3 regions of the Cellulosimicrobium sp. So1_17 genome follow, and region 2 is predicted to be linked to each of the others. Evidence: riboswitches for the same ligand, from Rfam matches in the RefSeq annotation. Region 2 holds a riboswitch; each other region holds the start of a gene.
What was found. Region 2 has a riboswitch for thiamine pyrophosphate ahead of thiD (bifunctional hydroxymethylpyrimidine kinase/phosphomethylpyrimidine kinase). Riboswitches for the same ligand answer to the same signal wherever they lie in the genome.

Region 1 (10,255 bases), 2.0 Mb from region 2:
GCGTGCTCACCTGGCTCTTCGGCGGCGTCGCGCTGCTCAACGTCTACGCGCTGGTGCTCATCGTGCTGCGGGCCGTCGTCTACCGCACGACGGTCTACCGGCCGATGCTGCTCAACCTCGCGCTCTCGATCGTGCCCGTCTTCGTGCTCGGTGCGGTGGTCCTCGTCGACGCCGCGCTGCTCGCCGCGGGGGTGACGTCGTGGGTCGTCGCGACGGTGGCCGTGCTGGGGACGCTCGTCTGGCTGGTCCTGCTGCCGAACGCCGGCTACCTCGTCACCGAGCTGAACCTCAACCACCGCAAGGACGGCGAGGGGGTCCCGCTCTGGTACGACATCGTCGCGGTGCTGACGCTCGCGCTGTCCGGGGTGCTCAACACGGTCGTCAACGTGCTCGTCGCGCAGATGCTGTACGCCGTCGTGCGGTACCCCGAGGACGACGCCCCGTTCGCCCGGCCGGGGTCCTGGCTCGCCGTGGCCGCCGTGCTGGTCCTCGTCACCGTCGGGATCTACCTCGGCCGCTACGTGCGGTTCAACAGCTGGGACCTGCTGCACCCCGCGCAGTTCGTGCGCAAGCTCGTGCGGCACCTGCGCGAACCGGGGACGCTCGGCCAGGCCGTGCTGTTCTGCGTGCTGCACACGCTGCTGCTCGCCCTGGTCTACGCCGTCGTGGTGGGACCGATCACGACGGTGTTCGTCCGCGGGTCCTGACGGCACCGCTCGCACCACCGTAGGATGCGCGGCGTGACCACGACGCCGCCTCGGGCCGCCCGCGCCGTGCCCGTGGCGCGAGCCCTCGTCGGCACGTGGCCCCGCCGGGCGGCCCTCGCGGCCGTGCTCGGCGTCGTGGTGGGCACGACGGCGGCCGGGGGCCTCGCGAAGCACGTCGCCGCCGACGCGGGGCCGGCCCGGGCCGCCGCCGGCGAGCCGGTCCCGACCGGGCCGTTCGACCTCACCGTGCGGTCGTGGTCCGTGACCGACGACGTGCAGGTCTCCGCGCTCGAGGACGCCGGCGCGGACGCGTGGCTGCTCGTGGTCGTGGGCGCGCTCGACACCGATCGTGAGTCGCGCCGCCTCGACGACACCGCCGTGACGCTCCCGGCGGAGCTGCCCGCCGGCCTGGCGCTCGTGGGCGAGGCGGAGCCGGACCGTCCCGGGACGACGCTGCTCGTGCGCGACGCCTCGCTCTACCCCGTCCTGCAGCCGGGCCTGCCCGAGGACGTCGCGCTCCTGTGGCCCGTGACGGTCGAGGACGCGGGCGCGGTGTCCGACGACCCGGCCACACCCGACGAGCCGCTCACCGTGACCCTGCCGACGTTCCGGTACCGGGACATGACGATCGGGGGCGGGAGGCGGTGGGCCGAGACGGGCGCGGTGGTGCTCGTGGACGTCCTTCCCGGCGACGTGCCGGCGGACGTCGTGGACCCGCCGGAGGAGGAGGTCGACTGGTGAGCGATCAGACCACCGAGGCGGCCGTCGTCGGGTCCGCGCGGCCGGCGCCGTCCGACGCGCCCGTGACCTCGCGGCCGCGGCGCGGCGACCGGGTCGTGACCGCCGTCCTGCTCGCCCTCGCCGTCGTGGTCGGGGCGGCGGTCTCGCGCGTCGACACGTGGTGGCCCACCCTCACGTCGACGACGACGCGCGGTGCCGTGGGCGAGGTCGTCACGGCGGGGCCCGTGCGCGTGCGGGTCGACGACGTCCGTACCGGCACGGTGCTCGAGGACGGCTTCGACACGCTCGCGACCGACGGCGTCTGGGTCGCCGTCGACCTCGCGGTGTCCGGCACGACGCAGGAGGCGGGCCTCGAGGTGCTGGAGCTGCGCGACGCCGACGGTCGTGACCACGAGGCCTCGCACCGGGTGCGCAACCCGATGATGAGCACGTTCGTGGACCCGGACGTCCCCGAGGCGGGGACGGTCGTCGTCGAGGTCCCGGCCGAGGCGCTCGAGGGGGACGTCGTGCTGCGCGTGCTCACGGAGCACCAGGACGCGGACATCGACCGCCCGCAGGCCGTCGCCGAGATCGACCTCGGCCGCGTCGGGCCGCCGCCGGACGGCGGCACCGTCGAGATGCTCGAGCCCGCGCTCGTCCCGGGCGGGTGGGGCGGTTGAGCGGCGTCGGCGGCGTCGGATGGTGGCGCGCGAACCGCTGGTGGCTGGTGGTGCTCGCGGTCGCGCTCGCGGCGCTCGGCGCGCTCACCTGGCGCTCCGACGCCGTGCAGGGGTGGTGGGCGTCGGAGCCGCACCGCGGCCACACGGCGGACGACGAGGGCTGGGCGCAGGTCGGCGACGTGCGGGCCCGCCTCGCCGGGACCGAGGTCGTCGACTGGCTCGACGACGGCTACGACGGCCGCGTCGAGGCCCCGGACGGGTACACCCTGTGGGCCGTCGACCTGTCGGTGCGCTCGGACGCCACGCCCGGCCCGGCGAGCGCGGAGGAGGCGTACTCCGCGTGCGAGGTCGTGCTCGTCGACACGTCGGGCCGCCAGTTCACCGCGGGCGCGTCGTCGCTGCCCGGCATGCCGGTGACCGATCCGCCGGTGTGCACGGGTGCCGTCTCCAGCCGCGCCACGCAGTACTTCCTCACGCCCGACGACGCCGAGCCCGCCGAGGTGCGCCTCGTCGAGCCGGAGCTCCTGCCGGACTACTGGTCCTTGCCGGTCACCGCCGGGTCCGGCTGACGCTCGCGCGAGAGCCGCGCCGCGCGTCGCGTGCGCAGCGCCGACGGCAGTCCCAGGTTGGCGAGCAGCGCGTCGGCCGCGGCGGCGAGCAGAACGGTCGTGAGCACCTGCACGACGACCGTCGCGACGGTCTCGAGCGGGCCGATCACCGCGCGCCACGCGACGATGCCGGGCTGGCCGAGCACCGCCTGGGCCGCCGTGAAGACGGTCTGCTCGGCGAGCGTGAGCAGCGCGAACGCGACGCAGAACAGCAGGACCGCGCTCCAGCGGCTGCGCCACAGCATGCCGAGGGCGCCGACGAGGCCGCCGAACCGCCGACCCGGGTCGAGCATGAAGCCCCAGGCCGCCTGGGCACGCTTCTCGCCGAGCGTGCGGTTGACCCGGTCGACGACACGCGTCGCGCGTCCGTCGGTGCCGTCCTGCGCCGCGCGCGTCCGCGCGGGGTCGACGACGTCGACCGCCTCGACCCCGTAGACGATCGTGCCGAGCGTGAGCCACGCGAGCGGCACCACGAGCCCGGTGACGATCCCCGCGAGCAGGAGCGACGTCGTCGGACCGACGGCCGCGACCAGCGGCTCCAGGAGGTCCACGCGTGCGACGACGCCGTCCCACCACGTCGTCACCTCGACGACGACGACGCGCGACGTCCACCACTCGCGGACGCTCCCGACGACCGCCGTCACGGTGAAGGCGCCGACGACGATCCAGACGACCTCGCAGTACCCGGCGACGATGCGCACGGCGGCCGTGCGGGCGCTGCGTCGGGCCTCCCCGCCCGCCTCGACGACGCCCCGCTCCAGGCGCTTCGCGAGGCGCTCGAGGAGGGTACGGGCGAGCAGCGCGCCGGCCACGAGGAGCACGACGGTGAGCCCGAAGCCCTCGGGGATCGGGTCGGCGGTCTCGATCCCCGCACCGGCGGCGAACGCGTGGTCGAGCGCGGCGGAGTCGACGTACGCCTGCCAGTCGGACGACAGACCGCCGTAGAACTCGTAGATGACGAGGTACGGGACGAGCACCGACGCGATCGACCCGAGGAGAGCGCGCACCTCGATCCGGTCGCGGTCGTCCCGCGGCTCGCGGCGCAGGACGTGCAGCATGACGACGATCCCGACGACCGTCGCGAGCGGCGAGAAACACAGCACGAGCAGCCCGAGCTCACCCGACGACGGCGCGACCGTGAGCGCCGCCTGCAGCGCGAGCTCGTGGGCCACCTGGGCGAGCACCGCCACCGCGACGAGCGCGGGCCAGTGGCGCACGAGGAGGCGTCCGGCGTCGACGAGGACGCGCGAGCCCGCGCGCAGCACGGACGGCGCGGCGCCGGCGTCGGGCGCGGGCGTCGAGGTCATCGGGACGGGGTCCGTCACGCGCGCCAGGGTACCGGGGCTGCGCGCCGGGGCCCGACCTGGCTCACGACGAGCCGAGGACTACGACAGGAAGCGCGTGACGACGCGCTTGGCCTCCTTGCCGGCGAACCGGCGGGCGAGGACGCCGACACCCGCGGCGACGGCCGCGAACGTCACGGCGGAGACGATGCCGACCTCCTCGTCGTCGAGGTCCTTCGGCGCGTCGTGCCCCGTGACCTTCGCCCACACGAGCGTGACGAGCTTCTGCGCCGCCCAGCCGGCCGCGAACGTCAGCGCGACGGTCCCCACCTTGACGGCGAGGGTGGCCTTCTCCTCGGTGTCTGCCACGGGTGCTCCTCCATCGGGTCGGCGGTCCCGGCGGGGCCGGGTGTGCTGCGCACCACCGTAGTCCCTGGCCTGCGTCGACGCCGTGCGGCAGCCACCGCGGTGTACGCTCGCCGGGAACGACAGGGGAGCTCCCCGGGAGCTGAGAGTGCGGACCACCGCAGACCCTCGAACCTGATCCGGTTAGCACCGGTGGAGGAAGTCGGGAATCTCGATCACCCGTCCGCGTCGGCCGTCGCGCCGACGCTGGCGGATGGACCCCTCCTGAACGTCCGGGGAGGACACATGCAGCACACCACCCGTCGTCGGGCAGCGCGGCCCGGCCGTCACGTCACGACGGCGTCCCTCGCCGCGGTCACGCTCCTCGCCGCTGCCGCGTGCAGCGGGGGCGACGACACGGCCGGGGGCGACGGCGCGTCGTCGGGCACCGTCACGCTCGTCACGCACGACTCCTTCGCGGTGAGCGACGACGTGCTCGCCGCGTTCGAGGAGGAGAGCGGGCTGACCGTCGAGCAGGTCGCCCCCGGCGACGGTGGCGCGCTCGTCAACCAGCTCGTGCTCACCAAGGGCTCGCCGCTCGGCGACGTCGTGTTCGGGATCGACAACTCGTTCGCGACCCGCGCGATCGACGAGGGCGTGCTCGACCCGTACACGCCCGCCGACCTCCCGGCGTCCGCAGAGCCGTACGCCGTCGGCGACGGCGAGCTGACGCCCGTCGACGTCGGCGACGTGTGCATCAACGTCGACCACGCGTGGTTCACCGAGGCCGGGGTGCCGGAGCCCGAGACGCTCGAGGACCTGGCGGAGCCCGCGTACCGGGACCTGCTCGTCGTGACCAACCCCGCGACGTCGTCGCCCGGGCTCGCGTTCCTCCTCGCGACCGTCGGCGCGTTCGGCGAGGACGGCTGGGAGCAGTACTGGGCCGACCTGCGCGAGAACGGCGTCAAGGTCGTCGACGGCTGGTCCGACGCCTACTCCGTCGACTTCTCCGGCGGCGAGGGCGCGGGCGACCGCCCGCTCGTGCTGTCGTACTCGACCTCGCCCGCGTTCACGGTCTCCGAGGACGGGACGTCGTCGTCGACGGGCGCGCTGCTCGACACGTGCTTCCGCCAGGTCGAGTACACGGGCGTCCTCGCCGGGGCCGAGAACCCCGAGGGCGCCCAGCAGCTCGTCGACTTCCTCGTGAGCGAGGCGTTCCAGGCCGACGTCCCGGGCCAGATGTACATGTACCCCGTCGACGACACCGTCGCGCTGCCCGCCGAGTGGGAGCAGTTCGCCCCGCTCGCCGACGAGCCGTTCGAGGTCGCGCCCGAGGACATCGACGCGCACCGCGACGAGTGGATCAAGGCGTGGACGGCGACGGTCGTCGACTGACCACGCCGGTGCTCGGCCGTGGGTGGTCCCGTGCTCGGCGCGGGCTGCTGTGGGGGGTCGCGGCGGCGGTGCCGCTGGTGTTCCTCGGGGTGTTCTTCGCGTGGCCGGTCGTGGCGCTCGTCGCGCGGGGGTTCGTCGGGCCGGAGGGCGGGCTCGACCTGTCGGGGTTCGCCGAGGTGTTCTCCGACCCGCGGACGTGGCGGATCGTCCGGCTCACGCTGTGGCAGGCCGTGCTCGGGACGACGTTCTCGCTGCTCCTCGGCGTGCCCGGCGCGCACGTGCTGTACCGGTGCCGGTTCCGCGGGCGGCGCGTGCTGCGCGCGCTCGTCACCGTGCCGTTCGTCCTGCCCACGGTCGTCGTGGGCGTCGCGTTCCGCACGCTCCTCGTCGAGGGTGGGCCGCTCGGGTTCCTGCGGCTCGACGGGACGTTCGCGGCGATCGTCGTGGCGCTCGTGTTCTTCAACTACTCCGTCGTCGTGCGCACGGTCGGCGGGCTGTGGGAGCACCTCGACCCGCGCGCGGAGCAGGCGGCGCGCGCGCTCGGCGCGACGCCGTGGCGCGCGTTCCGCACGGTGACCCTGCCCGCGCTCGCCCCGGCGATCGCGAGCGCCGCGTCGATCGTCTTCCTCTTCTGCGCGACGGCGTTCGGCGTCGTCCTCGTCCTCGGCGGCATCCGCTACGGGACGATCGAGACCGAGATCTGGATCCAGACGACGCAGTTCCTCGACCTGCGCACCGCCGCCGTCCTGTCGGTCGTGCAGCTCGTCGTGGTCGTGGCGGCGCTCGCGGTCGCGAACCGCACGCGCGCGAAGCGTGAGCGGGCGTTGACGCTCACCGCCGCGTCGAGCGCTGCGCACCCGCTGCGGCTGTGGCAGCGCGGGTCGGGCGGTCCGGCGAGCGGCCGGCCCGGCGGTGACCTCCTGCCCGCCGCGCTGACCGCCGTCGTGGTCGTGGTGCTGGTCGGGCTGCCGCTCGCGACGCTCGTCGTGCGGTCGCTGCGCGTGCCGGGCGGCGGCTGGGGTCTCGACAACTACGCGAACCTCGGCACGACGGGCGGGCGCAACGCGCTGTCCGTCACCGTGTGGGAGGCGGCGGGCAACTCGCTGCGCACCGCGGCGCTCGCGACGCTGCTCGCGGTGGTGATCGGGGGCCTCGTCGCGCTCGTCGTGTCCCGGCGACCGCGGTCGCGCACGGGACGCCGGGCGATCGGCGCGCTCGACTCGCTCTTCATGCTCCCGCTCGGGGTCTCCGCGGTGACGGTCGGTTTCGGGTTCCTCATCACCCTGGACCGGCCGCTCGGGCTCGACGTCGACCTGCGCACCTCGGGCCTGCTCGTGCCGATCGCGCAGGCGGTCGTGGCGATCCCGCTCGTCGTGCGCACGGTGCTCCCGACGCTGCGCGCGATCGACCCGCGCCTCCGGGAGGCCGCCGCGACGCTCGGTGCCGCGCCCGGCCGCGTGTTCCGCAGCGTCGACGGCCCCATCGCCGCGCGGTCGCTCGGCCTCGCGGTCGGGTTCGCGTTCGCGGTGTCGCTCGGCGAGTTCGGCGCGACGTCGTTCCTCGCCCGCCCCGACACCGCGACCCTGCCCGTGGTGATCTTCCGGCTCGTCGGGCGACCGGGTGCCGAGAACCAGGGCATGGCGCTCGCGGCGAGCGTCGTCCTGGCCCTGCTCACGGCCGTCGTCATGCTGCTCGCCGAGCGGTTGCGCGGCGACCGCCCCGGAGGAGAGTTCTGATGGTGCACACCGACCCGACCACGCGGCCCGTCGCGCCCGGCCCGGCACCGCGACCCGTGCAGCACGCGGCGGACGGCGCGGGCCTCGAGGTGCGCGACGTCGTCGTCCGGTACGACGGCGCCTCCCGCCGGGACCCGCGCACGACGGCGGTCGCGGGCGTCTCCCTCGACGTCGCCCCCGGCGAGGTGCTCGCGCTGCTCGGGCCGAGCGGCTGCGGCAAGTCCAGCCTGCTGCGCGCCGTGGCCGGGCTCCAGCCGGTCGCCGGCGGCACCGTGCGCTTCGCGGGCGACGACCTCGCGGGGATGCCCGTGCACCGGCGCGGGTTCGGGCTGATGTTCCAGGAAGGCCAGCTCTTCCCGCACCGCGACGTCGCGGGCAACGTCGCGTACGGGATCGCGGACCTGCCGCGTGCCCAGCGGGACGACCGGGTGCGCGAGCTGCTGGGCGTCGTCGGGCTCGCGGGGTACGAGGGGCGCGCGGTGACGACGCTCAGCGGCGGCGAGCGCCAGCGGGTCGCGCTCGCGCGGTCGCTCGCTCCCCGGCCGCGTCTCCTGCTGCTCGACGAGCCGCTCTCCGCGCTCGACCGCGGGCTGCGCGAGCGGCTCGCTCTCGACCTGCGCGCCGCACTGCAGGCGACCGGCACGACCGCCGTCTTCGTCACGCACGACCACGACGAGGCGTTCACGGTGGCCGACCGCGTCGCCGTCATGGACGCCGGCCGGGTGCTCCAGGTCGCCCCGCCCGAGGAGCTCTGGCGGGCGCCGTCGTCGCGCCGCGTCGCGGAGTTCCTGGGCTACCAGGCGTTCCTCCCGCTCGGGGACCTGTCCGGCCGAGTGGTCACCGGAGGGTCCACCCGCCCTGACGCGCCGCGTGACGGAGTGCTGGCGATCGGGCCGCGGGGGCTGCGCGTCGTCGGGCCGGCGGACGTGTCAGGGTCACCGGTCACCGGGGTGACCGCTCGCCCTGACACGTGGCGCGGGACGGTCGTCGGGAGCGTCTTCCGCCGCGGTGCGACGGAGGTGACGGTCGACGTCGCGCTCCCCGGGGGCGCGGGACCCGCCCGCGTCGTCGCGCTCGCCGGCGGGCCCGCCTGGGCGGCGGGCGACGAGGTCGACGTCGCTCTGGACCCCGCGGGGTGCGCCGTCGTGCCGGCCTGAGCGTCGTCCACGGCCGTTCGGCGCGCGACGACGACGGGCACGTCCTAGCGTCGAGGGATGAGCGACGCATCGATCGGAGAGCAGCTTCCCGAGAAGGACGGCGGCAAGGCCGCCAAGATCCTCTACCGTCCGATCGGGCTCGTGAGCTCGATCGTCGGCGGGCTCGTCGCGGGGCAGGTGTTCAAGCAGGTCTACAAGCGCGTGGCCCCCGGAGACCGCAAGGACGCCCCCACCCCGCTGCAGTCGGAGTACCCGCTCAAGGAGATCGTCCTCGCGGCGCTGATCCAGGGTGCGATCTATGCGGTGGTGAAGGCACTCATCGATCGTGGAGGCGCCCGCGCGTTCGAGCGCTGGACGGGGGAGTGGCCGGGCGACTGACCGCTCGGCGGTGGTCGTCCGCCCTCTCAGGCACCCCTGTCGGCGCCCGCGTCGTGCACCACGAGCGCGACCTGGGTGCGGTTCTCGACGCCCAGCTTGAGCAGCACGTTCGACACGTGCGCCTTGACGGTCGGGACGGAGAGGTAGAGGCGCGCCGCGATCTCGGCGTTGCTCGCGCCGCGGCCGATCTCGACCGCGACGTCCCGCTCGCGCGCGGTGAGCCGGCCCATCGTCGCGAGCGCCCGTTCGCGCGTCCCGCCCGCCGACGCCGCGGACGTCATGAGGCGCCGCGCGATCGTCGGCGACAGCACGGGCTCGCCCGCGGCCGCGGCGAGAACCGCGGCCACGATCCGCTCGGGTGCCATGTCCTTGAGCAGGTAGCCCGAGGCCCCGGCGTGCAGCGCGCCCACGACCTCCTCCTCGGAGTCGAACGTCGTGAGCACGACGACGGCCGGTGCGGCCGGCCGCGCCCGCACCCGGCGCGTCGCCTCGATGCCGTCGACGCCCGGCATCCGCAGGTCCATGAGCACGACGTCGGCCGGGTGCGCGTCGAGCACGCCCGCCACGGCGCCGCCGTCGGACGCCTCGCCCACGACCTCGATGCCGCAGGCCCCGTCGAGCATGAGCCGCAGCCCGGACCGCACGAGCGCGTCGTCGTCGACGACGACGAGGCGCGTGCGCCGGGGCTGCTCCGCGGGCAGGTCGGCGCTCATGCGCCCCACGGTAGCCGGGCGTCGAGGACCCAGCCCGCGTCGTCCAGGTCGTCGCGGGGCCCTGCGTCGAGGCGTCCGCCCAGCAGGTCGACGCGCTCGCGCAGGCCGACGAGCCCCGTCCCCGTCCCGCCCCGGACGGCCGGCGGGCCGCTCGGCACGAGGCGAGCGCCGACGTCGGACACCACGACGCGCAGCTCGCCGGGCGAGACCGCGATCCTCAGCGCAACCGGGCTCCCGGGGGCGTGGCGCCGCGCGTTCGTCAGGCCCTCCTGGGCGACGCGGTACGCCGCGACGGCGACGGCCGGCGGCGGCACGGTGTCACCCGTGCGCTCGTAGGCGACGTCACCTCCCGCCGCGCGCACCTCGGCGACGAGCCGGTCGACGTCGGCGAGCGTCGGCGGGGGAGCGAGCCGGGTCCCGTCCGCCGGGCGACCGTCGTCGGGCACGTCGCGGAGCACGCGCACGACGTCGCGCAGGTCGTCGAGCGCCGCGCTCACGCCCTCGCGCACGAGCGCGGCGGCGGACGCGAGCCG
Region 2 (10,255 bases):
GTGTCCGTCGCGCGCACGTCGCGCCGGCACAAGCTGTCGAGCGAGGCGGCGAAGCGGTTCGAGCGCGGCGTCGACCCCCGGCTGCCCGCGGTCGCGGCGCAGCGCGTCGTCGACCTGCTCGTCGAGCACGGCGGCGGCACCGCCGACGCGGCGGTCTCGGACCTGGACCACGTCCCGGCGCCCGTTCCCGTGCGGCTGCCCGTCACGGAGCCGGAGCGGCTCGTCGGCGTGGCGTACTCGCTCGAGCAGATCGTGGGCACGCTGGGCGCGCTGGGCTGCGACGTCGCGGACGGGCCGTCGTCCGGTGGGACGGACGTGCTCGTGGTCACGCCCCCGACGTGGCGACCCGACCTCACCGGGCCGGCGGAGCTGGTCGAGGAGGTCGCGCGGCTCGTCGGCTACGACGAGATCCCGTCGGTGCTGCCGAAGGCGCCCGGCGGCCGCGGCCTGACCCGCGAGCAGGCGGTCCGCCGCTCGGTGGCCCGTGGCCTCGCCGAGGCGGGCTTCGTCGAGACGCTCAGCTACCCGTTCGTCGGGGCGGCCGAGCTCGACGCGCTGCGTCTGCCTGCCGACGACGAGCGCCGTCGTGCCCTGCGACTGGTCAACCCGCTCGCCGACGACCGGCCCCTCATGCGGACCGACCTGCTCACGACGCTGCTCGAGACCGCGCGCCGCAACGTCGGTCGCGGGATGACGGATCTCGCGGTGTTCGAGACCGGGCTCGTGACACGACCGCGCGTCGACGCCCCGGCCGCGCCCTCGCTCCCGCCGGGCGTGCGCCCGACGGACGACGAGCTCGCGGCGCTCGCGGCCGCCGTGCCGGACCAGCCGCGCCACGTGGCGGGCGTGCTCGTCGGCCGGCGCGAGCGCGCCGGGTGGTGGGGCGAAGGGCGGGCCGCCGACTGGACCGACGCGCTCGACGCCACCCGGCTCGTCGCGGAGCACGTCGGTGCCGAGGTCGTGGTGAGCGCCGACACGGCCCGCGCGCCCTGGCACCCGGGCCGCTGCGCGCGGATCGAGCTCGCCGACGGGACCCTCGTCGGGCACGCGGGCGAGCTGCACCCGAAGGTGCTCGAGAACCTCGGGCTGCCCGCGCGGTCGGTCGCGTTCGAGGTGGACCTCTCGGCGCTGCTCGCCGGGTCGAGCGCTGAACCGCTCGTCGCGGCGCCCGTCTCCACGTTCCCTGCCGCGAAGGAGGACCTCGCGTTCGTCGTCGCCGCCGACGTCACGGCCGAGGCGCTGCGCTCCGCGGTGGCCGACGGTGCGGGCGAGCTCCTCGAGGACCTGACCCTCTTCGACGTCTTCACCGGGGAGCAGGTCGGCGCGGGCCGCAAGTCGCTCGCGTTCTCGCTCCGTCTGCGGGCCGCCGACCGGACGCTCACGGCCGACGACGTCGCGCGCGTGCGGGCGGGAGCCGTCGAGGCGGCGCGCGAGCGCGTCGGGGCGGAGCTCCGGGCATGAGCACCGGCACCCCCGTGGACGCGGGCGTGGCGGGTGAGCCCGTCGCGCCTGCACGGACGGCGCTGGTCACCGGGGCGTCGCGCGGCATCGGCCGCGCGATCGCCGTCGGTCTCGCCGCTGCGGGGCTCGACGTCGCGCTGCTCGCTCGGGACGCCGCGCGGCTCCGCGACGTGGCCGACGAGATCACGGCCGGGGGCGCCGGGCACGCCGTCGTCGTGACGGCCGACGTCACCGACGTCGAGGCGGTGTCCGCGGCCGTCGCCGCGGCGGAGGGGGAGATCGGCGGCATCGACCTGCTGGTCAACAACGCCGGACGCGTCGACGCCGAGGTGCCGCTGTGGGAGGCGGACCCCGACGAGTGGTGGGCGATCCTCGAGACCAACGTCCGCGGGCCGTTCCTGCTCGCGCGCGCCGTCGTCCCGGGCATGCTCGCTCGGGGCGGGGGCCGCGTCGTCGACCTCAACAGCGGCGCGGGGTCGCACGACATGGTCGGCGCGAGCGCGTACAACGCGAGCAAGACGGCGCTCCTGCGCCTCGGCGCGAACCTGCACCGCTCGGGCTACGACCGAGGGCTCCGCACGTTCGAGGTCGCGCCCGGTGTGGTGCAGACCGACATGACGGGTTCGATGGTCATGCACCGGGGGCGCACGGAGTGGACGCCGGTCCAGCGCACGGTCGAGATGGTCGTCGCGATCGCCGGGGGCGGCCTCGACGCGTTCTCGGGTTCCTTCGTCCGTGTCACGCACGACTCGCCGGACTCGCTGCGGGCCGCGCTCGACGACGCCGCCCGCGGCGGGCGTGCGGTGCCCGGCCCGGACGGTCGCCGGCTGCGGGTGACGCGCTGGGGCGACGACGACCCGATGCCCGGCGAGCTGCCCCGCCGCTGACCGGCCTGCGTCACGAGGCGCGTCCTTCCCCGCTCGGGAAGGGCGCGCCTCGCGGCATTTGTACGCAAGGTCACCCGCCGATTAGTTGAATGTTCACCTAACAATCGGCGATGCTCTCCTGGACACCTGACCAGGACCGAGCGGACGGCGCGGTCGCGGTTCGACCACAGCACCCCGGAGGGCGACGGATGACCACGACACGACCGGTCCGCCAGTGGAACGGCATGACCGTTCCCGACGCGGGCACGTACGTGCTCGACGAGGCGCACAAGCGGGTGGGTTTCGCGGGGCAGCACATGATGGTCTCGCCGGTGCGGGGCGAGTTCACGCGGGCGAGCGCGACGATCCTCGTGGGACAGGACCCGCTGGCCTCCACGGTGACGGCGACGATCGAGTCGGCGAGCCTCACCACGCACCACGCCGACCGGGACGTCCACCTCCACAGCGCCGACTTCCTCGACGTCGAGACGTATCCGACGCTCGAGTTCCGCAGCACCGGCGTCCGGTGGCAGGGGAGCCAGGACGACGCGATCCTCGCCTGGGCGCGGCTGCGCAACCGCTCGCCGGAGCGCGCGACCGTGGCCGCGGAGCGCACAGCGCCCGCCGAGGCCGGACACTTCGTCGTGAGCGGACTGCTGACCATCCGCGACGTCACCCACCCGATCGACCTGAGGATGCGCTACGGCGGCGCTCGCCGTGACCCCTACGGCCGCGACATCTTCGGCTTCCACGCCACGGGGGAGTTCGACCGCGAGGACTACGGGCTCGTGTGGAACGTGCTGCTCGAGACCGGCGGCCTCCTCGTCGGCAAGAAGGTCTCGCTCGAGATCGCCGGAGAGGCGATCCACCAGGAGTGAGGACGGGCGGCGCGCCGCGACGGCGCACCGCACCGCTAGCATGAGCGGACCGACACGGGGTGCCCCGGGACACCGGGGCTGAGATCACACCCGTCGAACCTGATCTAGCTCGTACTAGCGAAGGGATGTCCGGCGATGACGCTCGCCCCCACGACCTCTCCTGCACCGCGACCCTCGCGTCCGCGCGTCCTGTCGGTCGCCGGGACGGACCCGACCGGCGGTGCCGGCATCCAGGCGGACCTCAAGGCCTTCTGCGCGCACGGCGCGTACGGGATGGCCGTCACGACCGCGCTCGTCGCGCAGAACACGCACGGCGTCCGTTCCGTGCACGTCCCCGGGGCGGCGTTCCTGCGCGAGCAGCTCGACGCGGTCTCCGACGACGTCGAGATCGACGCGGTGAAGATCGGGATGGTGGCGGACGCCGCGAACGCGCGCGAGATCGGTGCGTGGCTCGACGTCCTCGGTGCGTCGCGCCGTGACCGCGGAGGCGTCGCGCCGTACGTCGTGCTCGACCCCGTCATGGTCGCGACCTCCGGCCACCGGCTCCTCGACGCCGGCGCCGAGCAGGGCGTGCGTGACCTCGCGACGCGCGCCGACGTCGTGACCCCGAACCTGCCCGAGCTCGCCGTCCTCGCCGGGACGCCCGTCGCGGCGACGTGGGACGAGGCGCTCGTCCAGGCGCGCGCGTTCGCCGCGGCGAGCGGGACGGCGGTCCTGCTGAAGGGCGGCCACCTCACCGGCGCGACGTCACCCGACGCTCTCGTGGAGCCCGGCTCGACCGAAGGCGGCGCGGGTCGCGTGACGACGTTCGACGCGGGGCGCGTGGACACGCCGCACACGCACGGCACCGGGTGCTCGCTCTCGGCGGCCCTCGCGGCGCTGCGCCCGCAGCGCGCGGGCTGGCCGGAGGCGGCGCGCGACGCCAAGGAGTGGCTCACCGGCGCGCTGCGCGCGGGGGCGGCGCTGCAGGTCGGGACCGGCCGCGGGCCGGTCGACCACCTGCACGTGACGTCGCCGGTCGAGGAGCCGGTCGTCGAGCCCGTCGACGAGCACGATGCGGGCGGCGCCGGGTCTCAGGCGCGTGCGACCTCGGTCCCGGTGGGGTAGACGCACTCCGTGCCGGGCGGCCACCACCGCCACCGCGAGTCGACCTGGCTCGCGGCGACCCCGTCCGGCCGCTCGGCGACGCATCGGTCCTCGCCCTGCCGGACGCCGATCGTCAGGTAGTAGACGACGAGGACGCCCGTGAGCAGGACGGCGAGCACCGTCGCGGTCCGCCGGAGCGCGGGAGAGGGGCCGCCGTCGGACCCGTCCTCCTCCCCGGGTCGGGCCGGGACCCAGTCCCAGCTCATGCCTCGCGTCCGGAGCCCGACGCCGCGGCGTCGGGCACGAGCAGCACCTTGCCGGTGGTGGCACGCCCCTCGAGCGCACGGTGCGCCTCGGCGGCCTCGGCCAGCGGGAAGGTGGCACCGACGCGCGCGTGGAGGGTGCCGCCCGCGACGGAGCCGAGCACCTCGGTCGCCCGCTCGACGAGCTCGGTCCGCGTCGCCGTGTGGTCGCCGAGCTTGGGGCGCGTGAGGAAGACCGACCCGGCCGCGTTGAGGCGCTGCGGGTCGAACGGCGGCACCTGACCGGACGAGCCGCCGAACAGCACGAGCGTCCCCCGGCGGTGCAGCGACGCGAGCGACGCGTCGAACGTGTCCTTGCCGACCGAGTCGTACACGGCGGCGACGCCGTCGCCGCCGGTGAGCCCGCGCACGATCTCCGGGAGGTCGTGCGACAGGTCACCCAGCGCCGTGTACTCGATCACGTGCTCGGCGCCCGCGCCGCGCGACAGCTCGGCCTTCGCCGGCGTCGAGACCGTCGAGATCACGTGCCCGCCCCGCGCGACGACCATCTGGGTGAGCAGCAGCCCGACCCCGCCGGCACCGGCGTGCACGAGCACGCGGTCGCCCGGGCGGACCGGGTACGACGACGTGCACAGGTAGTGCGCGGTGAGGCCCTGCAGTGCGACGGCGGTGGCGTCCTCGAACGTCACGGCGTCGGGCACGTGCAAGGCCTCGCGTGCCGCGACGACCACGAGGTCCGCGTACGAGCCGGGCGCCTCCGTCCACACCACGCGGTCACCCTCGGCGAAGTCCTCGACGCCGTCCCCGACCGCCAGCACGTGGCCGGCGCCCTCGCTGCCCACGACGTGCGGGTACTGCATCGGGTACACGCCCGAGCGCTTGTACGTGTCGATGAAGTTGACGCCCGCGACCGCCGCGCGGACGAGGAGCTGCCCGGGGCCCGGTGTCGGGTCGGGCAGCTCGCGGTACTCCAGGACGTCAGGGCCACCCGCCTCGCGGGCCACGATCGCGTGCATGGGCCCAGCCTAGGCGGGTCGCGTGGGCGGGTCGGCTGACGTGCTCGGGCTGCCGCGCCGTCACCATGGTCTGTCGGCTCACGTCCTGGGAGCGCGACTCTGACGCCCTTCGCACGTCAACCGACCCACCCGCCGTCGCCTCGGCCTGGTCTCGTCCCGGTCCGCACTCGTCGCGAGCCCCTGGCATGTATAAGTATGTATAGTGATGCATATGACGATCACAGTGGCGGTCGCCGGGGCGTCCGGGTACGCGGGCGGGGAGATGCTCCGCCTGCTCGCCGGGCACCCCGACGTGGAGATCGGCGCCGTGACGGCGCACAGCAACGCAGGGACGCTCCTCGGTGCGCACCAGCCGCACCTGCGCTCGCTCGCCGACCGCGTGCTGCTGCCGACGACCCTCGAGCACCTGGTGGGCCACGACGTCGTCGTGCTCGCCCTGCCGCACGGCGCGTCGGGCGAGATCGCCGCGCAGCTGCCCGACGACGTGCTCGTGCTCGACCTCGGTGCGGACCACCGGCTGGAGTCCGCCGCGGACTGGGCGCAGTTCTACGGCTCGGAGCACGCCGGCACGTGGCCCTACGGTCTGCCCGAGCTCCTGCTCACGCAGGACCCCGGGGCAGGCGCCACGGAGACGCGACAGCGCGAGCGGCTCGCCGGTGCGCGACGGATCGCGGTCCCGGGCTGCAACGTCACCGCGGTGACGCTCGGTCTCCAGCCCGGCGTCGCGGCAGGTGTCGTCGACCCGCGCGACGTCGTCGCGGTGCTCGCGAACGGGTACTCCGGGGCCGGTAAGGCGCTCAAGCCGCACCTGCTCGCGTCGGAGGGCCTGGGCTCGGCGCAACCGTACGCCGTGGGCGGGGGCCACCGGCACATCCCGGAGATCGTGCAGAACCTGCGCGCCGCGGGCGCACCGGCCGTGCGGATCTCGTTCACGCCGACGCTCGTGCCGATGGCGCGCGGGATCCTCGCGACGGTCTCGGCGCCGCTGGCGGACGCCGTCGCAGGCCTCGGGCCCGCGGAGCTCGACGCGCGGGTGCGCCAGGCGTGGGACGACGCGTACGTGGGGGAGCCGTTCGTGCAGGTGCTGCCCGAGGGGCAGTGGCCGAGCACGGCGATGACGCTCGGCGCCAACACGGCGCTGATCCAGGTCGCCGTCGACCACGCCGCGGGGCGGGTCGTGACCGTCACCGCGATCGACAACCTCGTCAAGGGCACCGCGGGCGCCGCGGTGCAGTCCATGAACATCGCGCTCGGCCTTCCGCAGACGGCGGGCCTCACCACCGAGGGAGTGGCCCCGTGACCGTCACGTCGCCCCAGGGCTTCCGGGCCGCCGGCGTCGCCGCCGGGCTCAAGTCGAGCGGCGCGCAGGACGTCGCGCTCGTCGTCAACGACGGGCCGCTCGACGTCGCGGCCGCCGTCCTCACGAGCAACCGCGTGTTCGCCGCGCCGGTCGCGTGGACGCGCCAGGCCGTGAGCGACGGGCGCGCGACGGCCGTCGTGCTCAACTCGGGCGGCGCCAACGCGTGCACCGGACCCGAGGGCTTCGCCGACACGCACCGCACGGCCGAGCACGTCGCCGACGTGCTGTCCACGTCCGCAGGGGACGTCCTCGTGTGCTCGACCGGTCTCATCGGTGTCCGGCTGCCGATGCCCGAGCTGCTCGCCGGCGTCGAGGCGGCGGCCGTCGCTCTCGACGACCCGTCGTCCGCGACGACGGGCGGGGGCGACGCGGCGCTCGCGATCATGACGACGGACACCGTGCCCAAGACGGTCGAGGTCGTGCGCGAGGGGGCGGCCCCCGCATCGCTCGACGGCGGAGCGACCTGGTCGGTCGGCGGCATGGCCAAGGGCGCGGGCATGCTCGCGCCGGGGCTCGCGACGATGCTCTCCGTCCTCACGACGGACGCCGTCGTCGACGCCGAGACCGCCGACGCGGCCCTGCGCGCCGCGACCCGGACGACGTTCGACCGGGTCGACTCCGACGGCTGCATGTCCACCAACGACACGGTGATCCTGCTCGCCTCCGGGGCGTCGGGCGTCTCCGTGGCGCTCGACGAGCTCACGGACGCGCTCACCGAGGCGTGCGCCTCGCTCGCGCGCCAGCTCGTCGCCGACGCCGAGGGCGCGAGCCACGACGTCGCCGTCACGGTCGTGAACGCGTCGGACGAGGACGCGGCCGTGGCCGTCGCCCGGGCCGTCACGCGCTCGAACCTGGTCAAGGCGGCGATCTTCGGCAACGACCCGAACTGGGGTCGGATCGTCTCCGCCGTGGGCACGGTGCCCGAGGACGTCGCGCCGTTCGACGCGCTCGCCCTCGACGTCTCCGTCAACGGCGTCCAGGTGTGCCGGGCGGGAGGAGTCGGCGAGCCGCGCGAGCTCGTCGACCTCGCCGCCGACCGGGAGGTGCGCGTCGTGGTCGACCTCCACGCCGGCTCCGCGACCGCGACCGTCTGGACCAACGACCTCACGCACGACTACGTCCACGAGAACAGCGCGTACTCCTCATGAGCGACCGGACCAGCGAGACCGTGACGGCCCCGGCAGCGACGAGGACCGCGCCCCCGGGAGCGCCGTCCGAGGACTTCGTGTTCGACACCCGCACCGACCTGCGCCCGGACCAGAAGGCGGAGGTGCTCATCGAGGCGCTCCCGTGGCTGGAGGAGTACGCCGGCGCGCTCGTCGTCGTGAAGTACGGCGGCAACGCGATGGTCGACGACCGGCTCAAGGCGGCCTTCGCCGAGGACATGGTCTTCCTGCGCCGCGTCGGCCTGCACCCCGTCGTCGTGCACGGCGGCGGCCCGCAGATCTCCGCCATGCTCGCCCGGCTCGGCATCGAGTCGGAGTTCCGCGGCGGCCTGCGCGTCACGACCCCCGAGGCGATGGACGTCGTGCGCATGGTCCTCACGGGGCAGGTCTCGCGCGAGCTCGTCGGCCTCATCAACGCGCACGGTCCGTACGCCGTCGGGCTCTCGGGCGAGGACGGCGGCCTCCTGCAGGCGCAGCGCCGGCACGCCACGGTCGACGGCGAGCCCGTCGACGTCGGCCTCGTGGGCGACGTCGTCGAGGTCCACCCGTCCGCCGTCCAGGACCTGCTCGACGCGGGGCGCATCCCCGTCGTGTCGACCATCGCGCCCGACCTCGAGGACCCGACGCAGGTGCTCAACGTCAACGCGGACACCGCGGCGGCGGCGCTCGCGGTCGCGCTCGGCGCGAAGAAGCTCGTCGTCCTCACGGACGTCGAAGGGCTCTACACCTCGTGGCCGGACAAGGGCTCGCTCGTCGCGCAGATCACGCGGTCGGAGCTCGCCGCGCTCCTGCCGTCCCTCGAGTCGGGCATGGTCCCGAAGATGGAGGCGTGCCTGCGCGCCGTCGAGGGCGGCGTCACCGCGGCGACGGTCATCGACGGCCGCGTCCCGCACTCGCTCCTGCTCGAGGTCTTCACGACCCAGGGCAGCGGGACCATGGTGGTCCCCGACGCCGTGACGGGAGGTGCCGCGTGACGCACGACGGCTCGACCGGCACGACGGCCGTCTCGTCGTCGGGCGGCGTCCTCGACACGACGCCCGGATCGGTGCAGGAGTGGACCGAGCGGTACTCGCACGCCGTGATGGACACGTTCGGCCCGCCGCAGCGCGTGCTCGTGCGGGGCGAGGGCGCCTACGTCTGGGACGCCGACGGCAAGCGGTACCTCGACCTGCTCGCCGGGATCGCGGTGAACGCGCTCGGCCACGCGCACCCGACCCTGACGGCCGCGGTGAGCGCCCAGCTCGGCACGCTCGGGCACGTGTCGAACTTCTTCGGCACCCCCACGCAGATCGCCCTCGCCGAGCGCCTGCTCGCGCTCACCGGCGCGCCCGACGGGTCGCGCGTGTTCCTCACGAACTCCGGCACCGAGGCCAACGAGGCGGCCTTCAAGATGGCTCGCCGCACCGGGAAGCCCCGGGTCCTCGCCCTCGAGGGCGGGTTCCACGGCCGCACCATGGGCGCGCTCGCGCTCACGAGCAAGGCGGCGTACCGCGAGCCCTTCGAGCCGCTCCCGGGCGGCGTCGAGCACGTCGCGTTCGACGACGTCGCGGCGCTCGAGGAGGCGTTCTCCGCCGAGGCGGTCGCGGCGCGCGGCGAGGTCGCGGCGCTCGTTGTCGAGCCCGTCCAGGGCGAGGCGGGCGTCCGGTCGCTGTCGCCGGGCTACCTCGTCGCCGCGCGCGAGCTCACGGCCCACCACGGCGCGCTGCTCGTGCTCGACGAGGTCCAGACCGGCGTCGGGCGCACGGGGTCCTGGCTCGCGGTCCAGCAGCCCGACCTCGGTGGCGGGATCCTGCCCGACGTCGTGACGCTGGCCAAGGGGCTCGGCGGCGGCTTCCCCGTCGGTGCGGTGATCGCGTACGGAGAGCGCGCCGCGACCCTGCTCGGCCGGGGGCAGCACGGCACGACGTTCGGCGGCAACCCCGTCGCGGCGGCGGCGGCGCTCGCGACGCTCGGCGTCATCGAGCGCGACGGGCTGCTCGACAACGTCCGGACGGTCGGCGCGCTCCTGCGCGACGGCATCACGGGGGCGGGCAACCCGCTCGTCGCGGGCGTGCGAGGTCGTGGTCTGCTGCTCGCCGTCCTGCTCTCGCGGCCTGTCGCCGTCGACGTCGCGCGCGCGGCGCTCGACGCCGGGTTCATCGTCAACGCCGTCGCGCCCG
Region 3 (10,255 bases), 150 kb from region 2:
GGGCCTCGGCCTCGGTGAGGATGGCCTCCTTCACCTCGAGGTTCGCCGCGTACTCGGCGTCGGTGGCGGAGCTGGCCGCGTCGCGCGCCTGGAAGAACGCGTCCTGCGCCGAGCGGAACCGCGCCCACAGCGCGTCGTCGTCACGACGGCTGGCGCGCCCGGCCGCCTTCCAGCGAGCCATGAGGTCGCGGTACGCCCCGGCCGTCGGGCCCCAGTCGGTGCTCGTCGCGAGGGCCTCGGCCTCCTCGACGAGCTTCTCCTTCTCCGCCTTGGCGGAGGTGTTGCGCTGCTCGAGCTCGGCGAAGTAGTGGCGCCGCTCGCGGTCGAACGCGGTGCGCGCGTGGCTGAACCGCTTCCACAGGGCCTCCTCGCTCGCCCGGTCGATGCGGGGACCGGAGCGCTGCGCCTCCTTCCAGCGCTCGAGCAGGCCGCGGAGCTCCTCGCCCGCAGGTCGCCACTGCATGCGGCTCGGGTCGGTCGCCGCGATCTTCTCGGCCGCCTCGATGATCTCCGTGCGGGCGGCGAGAGCGGCCGACTTCGCGGCGGCACGCTCGGCCTCGAGCTGCTGGCGACGCTCGCTCGCGACCGTGCGCAGGCCCTCGACCTGGGCACGCAGCGCGTCGAGGTCCCCGACGGCGGACGGCTCGGCCGTCTCCTCGGAGAGCCGCGCGAGCGTCTGGTCGATCTCCTTGACGGACAGGTCCGTGCTGGTGAGGCGGGCCTCGAAGAGAGCGACCTTCGCCTGGAGGTCGAGGTAGCGGCGCACGTAGAGCGTGAGCGCCTCGTCCGTGTCGACGCCCGGGAACTGGCCGACGACGCGCTCGCCCGCCGCCTCGCGCACGTGCACGGTGCCGTCGTCGTCCACCCGGCCGAACGCCGCGGCCGCCTTGGCGGCGGGCGAGTCGTCGGCGAGGGCGGGCACCGCCGGCACGACCGGGACCGCGGGGGCCGAGGACGTGGCGGTGGGAGTGCCGGACGGCGCGGGCTTGCGCGGGGGGTGCGGGACGGCGGAGGGCTTGGGCCGCGGTGCCGGGCGGGGGGTCGGACGACCGGCGACGCTCGGCGCGGCGGGGGCCGGGGTGGCCTTCTCGGTGGACTCGCCCTGGTCGGCGGTGGGCGCAGGTGCTTCGTCGTGCTCGGAGGTGTCCTCCGTCGCGGAGGCCGTGCCGGCGCCCTCTGCCGGAGCGGGCTCCTCCACGTCGGCCTGGGGCTCCGTCGCCGCCTCCGACTGCGCTGCGGCTGAAGCGGGCTCGTCCTCGACCACCGCAGCGGGTTCGTCCGCGGCTGCAGCAGCAGGTTCGTCCTCGACCGCAGCGGGCTCGTCCGCGGCTGCAGCGGGCTCGTCCGCCGCGGCCTCGGGCGCCTCTGCGGACGCCGGGGCGTCCACGGGAGCGGCGGACGAGGCGGTCTCGCTCGCCTCGGTCTCGCTCGCCTCGGTCGTCTCGGTCTCGGTCTCGGTCGCCTCGACCCGTCCGGTCGCGTCCGCCTCTGCGGGCTCCGTCACCGGCGTGCTCGCCTCGTTGTTCGCGGGATCGCTCACTGGGTCTCAACTCCTTCGATGGTGACCGGGGTCGCGGGGGAGCCGTCGCCGGCCCCGTCCGCGGTCCCCGCGTCAGCGACTGCCTGGACGACGTCCAGACCGGATGTGATGGTGCCGAACACTGTGTAACCGCCCGCCGCGTCGGCCGGGATGGTCGAGTCCTCGTAGACGAGGAAGAACTGGGAGCCCATCGACTCGCCGTCCCCGCCCTGGCGGGCCATGGCGACCGTCCCAGCGGGGTACACGTCGTCGGAGGGGGCGTTCTCGATGGGGCCGAAGCTGTAGCCCGGGTCGCCGGTCCCCGTGCCCGTCGGGTCGCCGCACTGCAGCACGTAGATCCCCGAGGTGGTCAGCCGGTGGCACGACGTGTCGTCGAAGTACCCGGAGTCGGCGAGCGCGACGAAGCTCGCCACCGCCTGCGGCGCGGCGGCGCCGTCGAGCGAGAGGGTGATGTCGCCGACGCTCGTCGTGAGCGACGAGGTCCATGCCCGCCCCTCGGCGGCGGACGCCGGCGGCAGGGTGTGCTCGCCGGTGCTGCCCGGCGTGGCGGCGGCCCCGGGCTCCCCGCCGGGGTCCGTCTCGGAGCTCTGCGCGGCGGACAGCGCCCACCAGACGACGACACCGATGACGAGCAGGGCCAGGACGACGCCGACGATCGACCACCGGCGCTGACGTCGTGCACGCAGCTGCGCCTGGCGCTGCTCCCACTTCTCCTGGCGGCGGCGCGCCTGCTCGCGCTCCCTGCTCTTCGTCGACACCCCAGCTCCTTCGTCGTCCGCCGTGACGGCGCGCACGGTCGACCACGGTGCGCCCGCGGTCGGTACGGGACAGTCTAGGCACCGTGGGCGCCGGAGCCCCGCGGATTCTCGCGCCTCAGGTCACGGTCCGGTATCGACCTCGCCGCTCCCGGTCCGGACGGCGGCGCGTCGGGACGCTAGCCTCGGGCCGTGGACGGACGGACGGGAGACGGCACGACGACGGCGGACGACGACGGTCCCGACCGGGGCGCACCCCCCGGGGGGCTCGAGGTCGAGGTGGTCGTCGCGCCGGTCTTCGGGACGAACTGCTCGCTCGTCAGCGCCCATGGCGGGGACTGCGTCGTCGTCGACGCAGGTGCGGGCGTCGGGGACGCGGTCACGGCGTCGATCGAGCGACGTGGTCTCGTCCCGCGCGCCGTCCTCGCGACCCACGGCCACGTCGACCACACGTGGGACGCTGCCGTGCTGTGCGAGCGCTTCGGCGTGCCGCTCGTCCTCCACGCCGCGGACGCGTACCGGCTGGCGGACCCGTTCGGCACGCTCGAGCGACGGCCCGCGGCCTCGGCCGGGCCGGGCGTCGCAGGAGCGGCGCTGGTCTCGGGGCCGCTCGGCGAGGCGCTGCGCGCCGCCGGGGCGCACCCGACCGACTACCGGGAGCCGTCCGACGTGCAGACGTTCGAGGCCGGCGCGGGACACGAGCACGCGCTGCGCTTCGGTGAGCTCCTCCTGAGCGCGGTCGGGGCGCCCGGGCACACCGAGGGCTCCACGCTCTACCTGCTCGGCGCGCCGGGGTCCGGTCTCGTGCTGAGCGGCGACGTCCTCTTCGCGGGGTCCGTCGGCCGCACGGACCTGCCCGGGGGCGACGGGGCGACGATGGCGCGGACCCTGCGGGACGTCGTCGGGCGCCTGGACCCGCGCTGGGACGTGCTGCCCGGCCACGGTCCCACGACGACCGTCGCCCGTGAGCTCGCGACCAACCCGTTCCTCGCCCGCGGCTGACCCCCCTCGCCCGCGACCGGTCCGCCGCGACCCGCCGCGACCCGCCGCGATCCGGCCCGACGCGATCCGGCCCGCCGCGTTCTCGACCGGTGTGCCCGGCCGCGGGACGATTGCCGGTCACCGGGCGGTGTCTGGAAGGATCAGGTCCCATGGCCAGGCCCACACCCCTCTCCGGATTCCCCGAATGGCTGCCCGACGGACGGATCGTCGAGCAGCACGTCCTCGACGTGCTGCGCCGCACGTTCGAGCTGCACGGCTTCGCGGGGGTCGAGACGCGCGCGGTGGAGCCGCTCGACCAGCTGCTGCGCAAGGGCGAGACGTCCAAGGAGGTCTACGTCCTGCGCCGGCTCCAGGAGGAGCCGGGGGAGGGCGACGAGGCCCGGACCGGGCGACCCGAGAAGCAGCTCGGCCTCCACTTCGACCTCACCGTCCCGTTCGCCCGCTACGTGCTCGAGAACGCCGGGCACCTCGCGTTCCCGTTCAAGCGGTACCAGATCCAGAAGGTCTGGCGTGGCGAGCGCCCCCAGGACGGGCGGTTCCGTGAGTTCACGCAGGCGGACATCGACGTCGTCGGCGCCGGCGAGCTGCCGTACCACTTCGAGGTCGAGCTCCCGCTCGTCATGGCCGAGGCGCTCGGTGCGCTGCGCGAGATCGGCGTCCCCGAGGTCCGCGTCCTCGTCAACAACCGGCGCGTCGCCGAGGGCTTCTACCGCGGGCTCGGGCTCGACGCCGTCGACGACGTGCTTCGCCAGATCGACAAGCTCGACAAGATCGGCCCCGACAAGGTCGCCGACCTCCTCGTCGCGGAGGCCGGCGCGACGCCCGAGCAGGCGGACGCGTGCCTGGCGCTCGCCGCGATCAGCGGCACGGACACGTCCGTCGTCGACCGCGTGCGGGCGCTCGCCGCCGAGCGAGGCGTGACGAGCGAGCTCATGGAGACGGGGCTGGCCGAGCTCGCCGCCATCGTCGAGGCGGCGAGCGTCCGCGCTCCCGGGGTCGTCGTCGCGGACCTCAAGATCGCGCGCGGCCTCGACTACTACACGGGCTCCGTCTACGAGACCGTGCTCGTGGGGCACGAGCAGCTCGGCTCGATCTGCTCCGGCGGCCGCTACGACACGCTCGCGTCCGACGGCGCGACGACCTACCCGGGAGTCGGGCTCTCGGTCGGCGTCTCGCGCCTCGTCTCGCGCCTGCTGTCGGCGGGTCTGGTGCGTGCCACGCGCTCGGTGCCCAGCGCCGTCGTGGTGGCCGTGACGAGCGAGGAGTCACGACCGGCGTCGGACGCGGTGGCCACCGCGCTGCGTGCGCGCGGGATCCCGGTCGAGGTCGCGCCGAGCGCGGCGAAGTTCGGCAAGCAGATCCGGTACGCCGACCGACGTGGCATCCCGTTCGTGTGGTTCCCCGCCGACGGGCAGCTCGACGACGCGGGCGACACGCGACCCGACCAGGTCAAGGACATCCGGTCCGGCGAGCAGGTCGACGCGGACGCGGCGTCGTGGGCTCCGCCCGCCGATGACCTCTGGCCCCGGGCCGTGCCCGGGGCCTGATCCCCGCGCACCGCGGTGCGCGGCGTCGGGGTGCTCGCCGGTCAGCCGGTGAGCGCACCGAGGCCGGTCAGCCAGCCCGCGCGCGCGCCGAGCACGACGACGCCCGCGGCCGCGGCGAGGACGGCCACGCCCGCGAGGACGTCGAGCGGGACGAGAGCGACCGGTCGGGAGGTCGTGCGCGGCCCCGCCCCGAGCCCGCGGGACTCGAGGGCGATCGCGAGGCGTTCGGACCGCCGGATCGCGCCGACGAGCAGCGCGAAGGCCGCGGCGCCCAGCGCGCGGGGAGAGCGCGGGAGGTTCCCCGCGGTGCGACGCGGGTCCCGGACCGCCTGCGCGCACCGGATCGTGTGCCACGTGCCGGGGAGCTCCTCCAGCAGCCGGTGCGCCGCGAGCACGGCGAACGTCCACGTGGCGGGCAGCCGGGCGTGCTGGTGCAGGCTCGTCATGAGGCGCACCGGATCCGTCGTCAGCACGAGGGCCAGGGACAGGACGCCGACGAACAGCGTGCGCAGCGCGAGCGAGGCGCCGATCGTCAGCCCGGTCGCGCCGACGGTGACGGGGCCGATCACGACGGTGTCGCCGCCCGGGCGGGTCAGGACGTTGACCACGAGCAGGCTCGTCGCGAGCACGAGGAACGGCACGTGGCCCACGGCGACGGCCCGCAGCGGCACCCGCCCGAGCGCCAGGAGCGCGGCGAGCGCGAGGACGTAGCCGATCGCGGGGGTCACGGGGTCCGTCACGAGCAGCGCGGCGGTCGACAGCACCAGCACCGTCGCGAGCTTCACGGTCGGGTTCCACCGGGCGAGCGGGCTCATCCGTGCACCGCCGGGACGCGGTCGCCGTGGCCGGGCCGGCACCGGGCGAGGAGCGCGTCGTCGAGCGCACGGACGAGCGCGCGCAGCCCGACGCCCTCGCACCGGCCCGTGCGCGCCCACCACTCGAGCAGCGGCGGCCGGGCGAGCCGCGCACCGGCGCACAGCGCGTCGTCGGCGAGCGCCGCCGACGTCTCACGGTCCGCGACGACCTCGCCGTCGACGACGACGGCCACGCGGTCGGCGACCCGCGCGACGAGGGTCAGGTCGTGCGTGACGAGCGCGACCGCGCCCCCCCGGTCGGCGAGGTCCCGCAGGACCCGGGCGGTCGCGTCGGACTGGGCGCGGTCGAGGCCGAAGGTCGGTTCGTCCGCGAGCAGGACCGGGGGATCGAGCACCGTCGCGGTCGCGAGGGACAACCGCCGCTGCTCGCCGCCCGACAGGCGGAACGGGTTCGCGTCGGCGAGGTGGGTGAGCCCGTACGCCGCGAGCGTCCGCGCGACGCGCTCGTCGAGGTCCGCGACGCCCGCGAGGCGCGGCGACCACGCGACCTCGTCGCGCACGGTCCGTGCGAGGAGCTGGTGCTCGGGGTCCTGGAAGACCATCGCGACGGGCGCCGGCCCCGCCACGGTGAGCGTGCCCGACCTCGGTTCCAGCCCGGCGAGCCCGCGCAGCAGCGTGGACTTCCCGCTCCCGTTGGGTCCGACGACGGCGAGCACCTCGCCGACACACAGGTCGAGGTCGACGTCGCGCACGACCGGTGCGCCGGACCGTGTCACCGTGAACGCGCGCGCACGGAGCGCCACGGGGGGTGCCGGCGTGCCTGCCGTGGCAGGCAGGGCCCGCCCGGCCCGCGCCGGACGGTCGGCGGACGGGCCGGTGCGCGAGGAGGAGGCGAGGTCGACGAGCCACGCGTCGGTGCGGTCGGAGCCGAGAGGCCCGGGGGCCCCTGCGGCCTCGAGCAGGACGTCGAGAGGGAGCCAGCAGCCGAGCTCGAGGAGCCGCTGCGCGTGCTCGCGCAGGACGGCGCGGGTGGAGCCGTGCGCGACGACGCGCCCGCCGTCGTCGAGCACGAGCGTGGCGTCGGGCAGGTCGCCGAGCTCGTCGAGGCGGTGCTCGACCACGACGAGCGCCCGCCGCCCCGGGCCGTCGGCGAGCCGGGCGACGAGGGCACCCACCTCGCGCGCGCCCTGCGGGTCGAGGAGCGCGGTGGGTTCGTCGAGGACGAGCAGCGCGGGGTCGGTGACGAGCGCGGCGGCGAGCGCGACGCGCTGCGCCTCGCCGCCGGAGAGCGCGTGCGTCGACCGCGCGCGCAGGTGCGTCGCCCCCGCCGTGGCGAGGGCGTGCGCGGTCCGGTCGTCGACCGTGGCCGGGTCGGCGGCGCGGTTCTCGAGCGCGAAGCGCAGCTCGTCCTCGACGCCGCCGAGGCACAGCTGGTCGCCGGGGCTCTGCTGCACCAGGCCGATCTCCGCGGCGAGGCGTGCCACAGGGATCTCCCGGGGGTCGTGGCCGGCGACCTGCACGTCGCCGGTCACGTGCCCGGGCAGCGTGTGCGGGACGACCCCGGTGAGAACGCGCAGGAGCGTCGACTTGCCGCACCCGGACGGTCCGACGACGAGCAGCCCGGTCCCCTCCGCGACCTCGAGGCTCACCGCGTCGAGCACGGGGACGGCGTCGTGGCCGACGCTGACGGACAGGCGCCGCGTCCGCACGGCCGCGGTCCCGGGCGCGGCGGGGGCGGGCGCGACCTCAGCCACGGCGCGCCCCGATGGCGAACGCGTCGAGGGCGCCGGTGCGCGCGAGCGCGTCGCCGAGCAGGCGTGCCGCGATCCCGCACAGCAGCACGCACGACACGACCTGGACGCCGAGCCGGAGCATCGCGTAGTCCTGGCCGAGCCAGCCGAACCGGACCGCGTTGAACGCGTACGTGACGAGGGCCGCGCTCACGCCGGAGGCGACGAAGACCCACCATCCGTAGCGGCGGTAGCGCGTGAGGGCGAAGGGCAGCTCGGCTCCCACCCCCTGCACGAGCCCGACGAGCAGCAGGAGCGGTCCGGCGGGCGAGGCGAGGAACACGACCTCGACGAGCGCGGCGAGCGTCTCCGTGAGGATCCCGACGCCCGGCTTGCGCACGATGTACGTCGCGAGCGGTCCGACGACGATCCAGGCGCCGGCGAGCACGTTCGCGGCGAGGTCGGCGAGCGGTCCCATCGCGAGCTGGAGCGGCGCCCAGAGCTGGACGAGCGCCCAGTACACGAAGCCGAACACGACGCCCAGGACCGCGACGAGAACGGTCTCGTGGAGCGTCAGGCCGCGAGGTCGCCGGGACGCTCCTGGCCGGGGTGTGACGGGTCGTGCGACGGGTCGGGCGGTGGGCTCGGTCATGCGGGTCCCTTCGTCGGGCCGCGACGGGTGCACGACGGCGCGTCCCGCACCCGCGCGCGCACGTGCCCCGGGTGCGCGGTCGCGCGGGCGCGTGCAGGCGCAGGGGACGGTGACGTCGGCCCTGCTCCCTTCGCTGGTACGAACCAGATCAGGTTCCACGGGTCTGCCGGTGGGACACGGATGTCCGGCCGGCACTCTCAGCGCTCGTGCGCTCCCCGGGGGCGTTCGTGCCGACCCTAGGGGCAGACGCGGCTCGGGACAATCCCCCGTCTCGGGGAGCGGGCGCGTCGGCCTCCGCCTCGCCGGCCGCCCGCCTCGTCAGCACGCCACCTTGACACCGGCGTCGAACACCTGTTCGAATCATGGCGTGAGGTGGGACGGACAGGCGATCGGCGTCGACGACGGGGCGCTCCCGGGGCTGGAGCGCGCCGGTCTCGTGCGCAGCGTCCGCACGCCCGAGTTCGCCGGGATCACGTTCCACGAGGTCACCGCCAAGAGCGCGCTGTCCAAGGTGCCCGCGATGTCGCGCATGCCGTTCCGCTGGACGGTCAACCCGTACCGCGGCTGCAGCCACGCCTGCTCGTACTGCCTGAGCCCGCAGACCCCGGTGCTCCTGGCCGACGGCACGCACCGGCCCGTCGGCGAGCTGCGGGTGGGCGACGAGATCGTCGGTACCGAGGCGCACGGCGCCTACCGCCGGTACGTCCGCACGCGCGTGCTCGACCGCTGGACCATGCGCAAGCGTGCCTATCGCGTGACGCTGGCCGACGGGACGCGTCTGGTCGCCAGCGGCGACCACCGGTTCCTCACCGAACGGGGGTGGCGACACGTCGTGGGGGGCGACGGGCGTCGCGCCCACCTCGCGCTGGGCGACGTGCTCGTCGGGCCGGGACGTCACGCGCTGCGCGACCTCGCGGCCGCGCCGGACGGCTCCGCGCCGGTCCTCGGTCGCGACGTCACCGGCGGCGAGGGTCTGCGGGTCGAGGCGCTCGAGGCCCTCGGCGGCGCAGGCGACGAGGTCGAGCTGGTCGACATCACGACCGGGACACGCGACTTCGTCGCCGACGGGGTCGTGAGCCACAACTGCTTCGCGCGTCCGACGCACCAGTACCTCGACCTCGACGCGGGCGAGGACTTCGACCGCGAGGTCGTCGTGAAGGTCAACGTCGACGACGTGCTGCGCGCCGAGCTCGCGAAGCGGTCCTGGGTGCACGAACCCGTGGCGCTCGGCACGAACACCGATCCCTACCAGCGCGCCGAGGGTCGCTACCGGCTCATGCCCGGCATCATCAGGGCGCTCGCGGACTCCGGCACGCCGCTGTCCATCCTCACCAAGGGGACGCTGCTGCGCCGCGACCTGCCGCTGCTCGTCGACGCGGCGTCGCGCGTCGAGGTCGGGATCGGGGTGTCGCTCGCGCTCCTCGACCCCGGTCTGCAGGCGTCGGTCGAGCCCGGCACACCCAGTCCTCGCGCGCGCCTGGACCTGATCCGCGCGGTCCGCGACGCGGGCCTGCCGTGCGGCGTCATGGTCGCACCCGTGCTGCCCTGGCTGACCGACTCCACGCGCGCGCTCACCGACCTCCTCGACGCGGTCAAGGACGCGGGCGCCACCGGCGTGACCGTGCTGCCGCTGCACCTCAAGCCCGGGGCGCGCGAGTGGTTCATGGCGTGGCTCGCGCGCGAGCATCCGCGCCTCGTCCCGGGGTACGAGCGGGTCTACGAGCGCGGCACGTACGCGTCGAAGGCCTACCGGTCCTGGCTGTGGGACCGCGTGCGCCCGATGCTCGAGACCCGGGGCTTCGCCGTCTCGGGCCACCGCGGCCCGTCGGGCGTCGAGGGTCGCTACCGACGCGGTGAGCTCGGCGGCCTCGGAGCGGCCGAGCCGCCCGTCGACGGCGCGTACCCCCGTGGCAGCCTCGCCCGCGACACCACCGCGGCGCCGACCGCCGGAGCGCTCGCGGGCATGCCGGTCGACGGCGGCGCGCTCGACCTCGCGGGCGGCGGCGTGGAGCAGGTGCTGTTCTGAGGCTCGCTCAGGCGGTGCTCGCCGGCACCGGAGCGACACGCACGATCTCCGTGCGGGCCACGACGCGGTCGCGCACCTCGGCCAGCGCGACACGCGCCGGGTCCGCCATGTACTCGGCGAGCGCCGCGTCGTCGGGCATCTCGATGACCTGCACCTCGCAGGGCGCGGTCGGGTCCTGGCCGGGCAGC

Region 1: it holds a riboswitch for thiamine pyrophosphate, as region 2 does, so the genes downstream of both, ACZCLJ_RS15700 (thiamine ABC transporter substrate-binding protein) here and thiD (bifunctional hydroxymethylpyrimidine kinase/phosphomethylpyrimidine kinase) in region 2, are expected to answer to the same signal.
Region 3: it holds a riboswitch for thiamine pyrophosphate, as region 2 does, so the genes downstream of both, ACZCLJ_RS03845 (ECF transporter S component) here and thiD (bifunctional hydroxymethylpyrimidine kinase/phosphomethylpyrimidine kinase) in region 2, are expected to answer to the same signal.

What each region holds. Positions count from the first base shown of each region.
Region 1 is NZ_CM143702.1:3,564,052-3,574,306, forward strand. Features, by position in the region: gene ACZCLJ_RS15670 (DUF1361 domain-containing protein) at 3-707, shown strand; gene ACZCLJ_RS15675 (hypothetical protein) at 741-1,448, shown strand; gene ACZCLJ_RS15680 (hypothetical protein) at 1,445-2,107, shown strand; gene ACZCLJ_RS15685 (hypothetical protein) at 2,104-2,676, shown strand; gene ACZCLJ_RS15690 (hypothetical protein) at 2,640-4,040, opposite strand; gene ACZCLJ_RS15695 (DUF4235 domain-containing protein) at 4,101-4,367, opposite strand; TPP riboswitch at 4,479-4,582, shown strand; gene ACZCLJ_RS15700 (thiamine ABC transporter substrate-binding protein) at 4,650-5,738, shown strand; gene ACZCLJ_RS15705 (ABC transporter permease) at 5,735-7,474, shown strand; gene ACZCLJ_RS15710 (ABC transporter ATP-binding protein) at 7,474-8,631, shown strand; gene ACZCLJ_RS15715 (DUF4235 domain-containing protein) at 8,689-9,009, shown strand; gene ACZCLJ_RS15720 (response regulator) at 9,036-9,722, opposite strand; gene ACZCLJ_RS15725 (sensor histidine kinase) at 9,719-10,255, opposite strand, start outside.
Region 2 is NZ_CM143702.1:1,013,429-1,023,683, reverse strand. Features, by position in the region: gene pheT (phenylalanine--tRNA ligase subunit beta) at 1-1,461, shown strand, start outside; gene ACZCLJ_RS04580 (SDR family oxidoreductase) at 1,458-2,348, shown strand; gene ACZCLJ_RS04575 (YceI family protein) at 2,537-3,205, shown strand; TPP riboswitch at 3,251-3,348, shown strand; gene thiD (bifunctional hydroxymethylpyrimidine kinase/phosphomethylpyrimidine kinase) at 3,341-4,312, shown strand; gene ACZCLJ_RS04565 (hypothetical protein) at 4,279-4,557, opposite strand; gene ACZCLJ_RS04560 (quinone oxidoreductase family protein) at 4,554-5,570, opposite strand; gene argC (N-acetyl-gamma-glutamyl-phosphate reductase) at 5,776-6,870, shown strand; gene argJ (bifunctional glutamate N-acetyltransferase/amino-acid acetyltransferase ArgJ) at 6,867-8,078, shown strand; gene argB (acetylglutamate kinase) at 8,075-9,070, shown strand; gene ACZCLJ_RS04540 (acetylornithine transaminase) at 9,142-10,255, shown strand, end outside.
Region 3 is NZ_CM143702.1:858,455-868,709, reverse strand. Features, by position in the region: gene ACZCLJ_RS03875 (DUF349 domain-containing protein) at 1-1,540, opposite strand, end outside; gene ACZCLJ_RS03870 (peptidylprolyl isomerase) at 1,537-2,298, opposite strand; gene ACZCLJ_RS03865 (MBL fold metallo-hydrolase) at 2,488-3,297, shown strand; gene hisS (histidine--tRNA ligase) at 3,447-4,844, shown strand; gene ACZCLJ_RS03855 (energy-coupling factor transporter transmembrane component T family protein) at 4,886-5,659, opposite strand; gene ACZCLJ_RS03850 (ABC transporter ATP-binding protein) at 5,656-7,413, opposite strand; gene ACZCLJ_RS03845 (ECF transporter S component) at 7,406-8,041, opposite strand; TPP riboswitch at 8,148-8,269, opposite strand; gene ACZCLJ_RS03840 (Rv2578c family radical SAM protein) at 8,409-10,067, shown strand; gene ACZCLJ_RS03835 (DUF1330 domain-containing protein) at 10,075-10,255, opposite strand, start outside.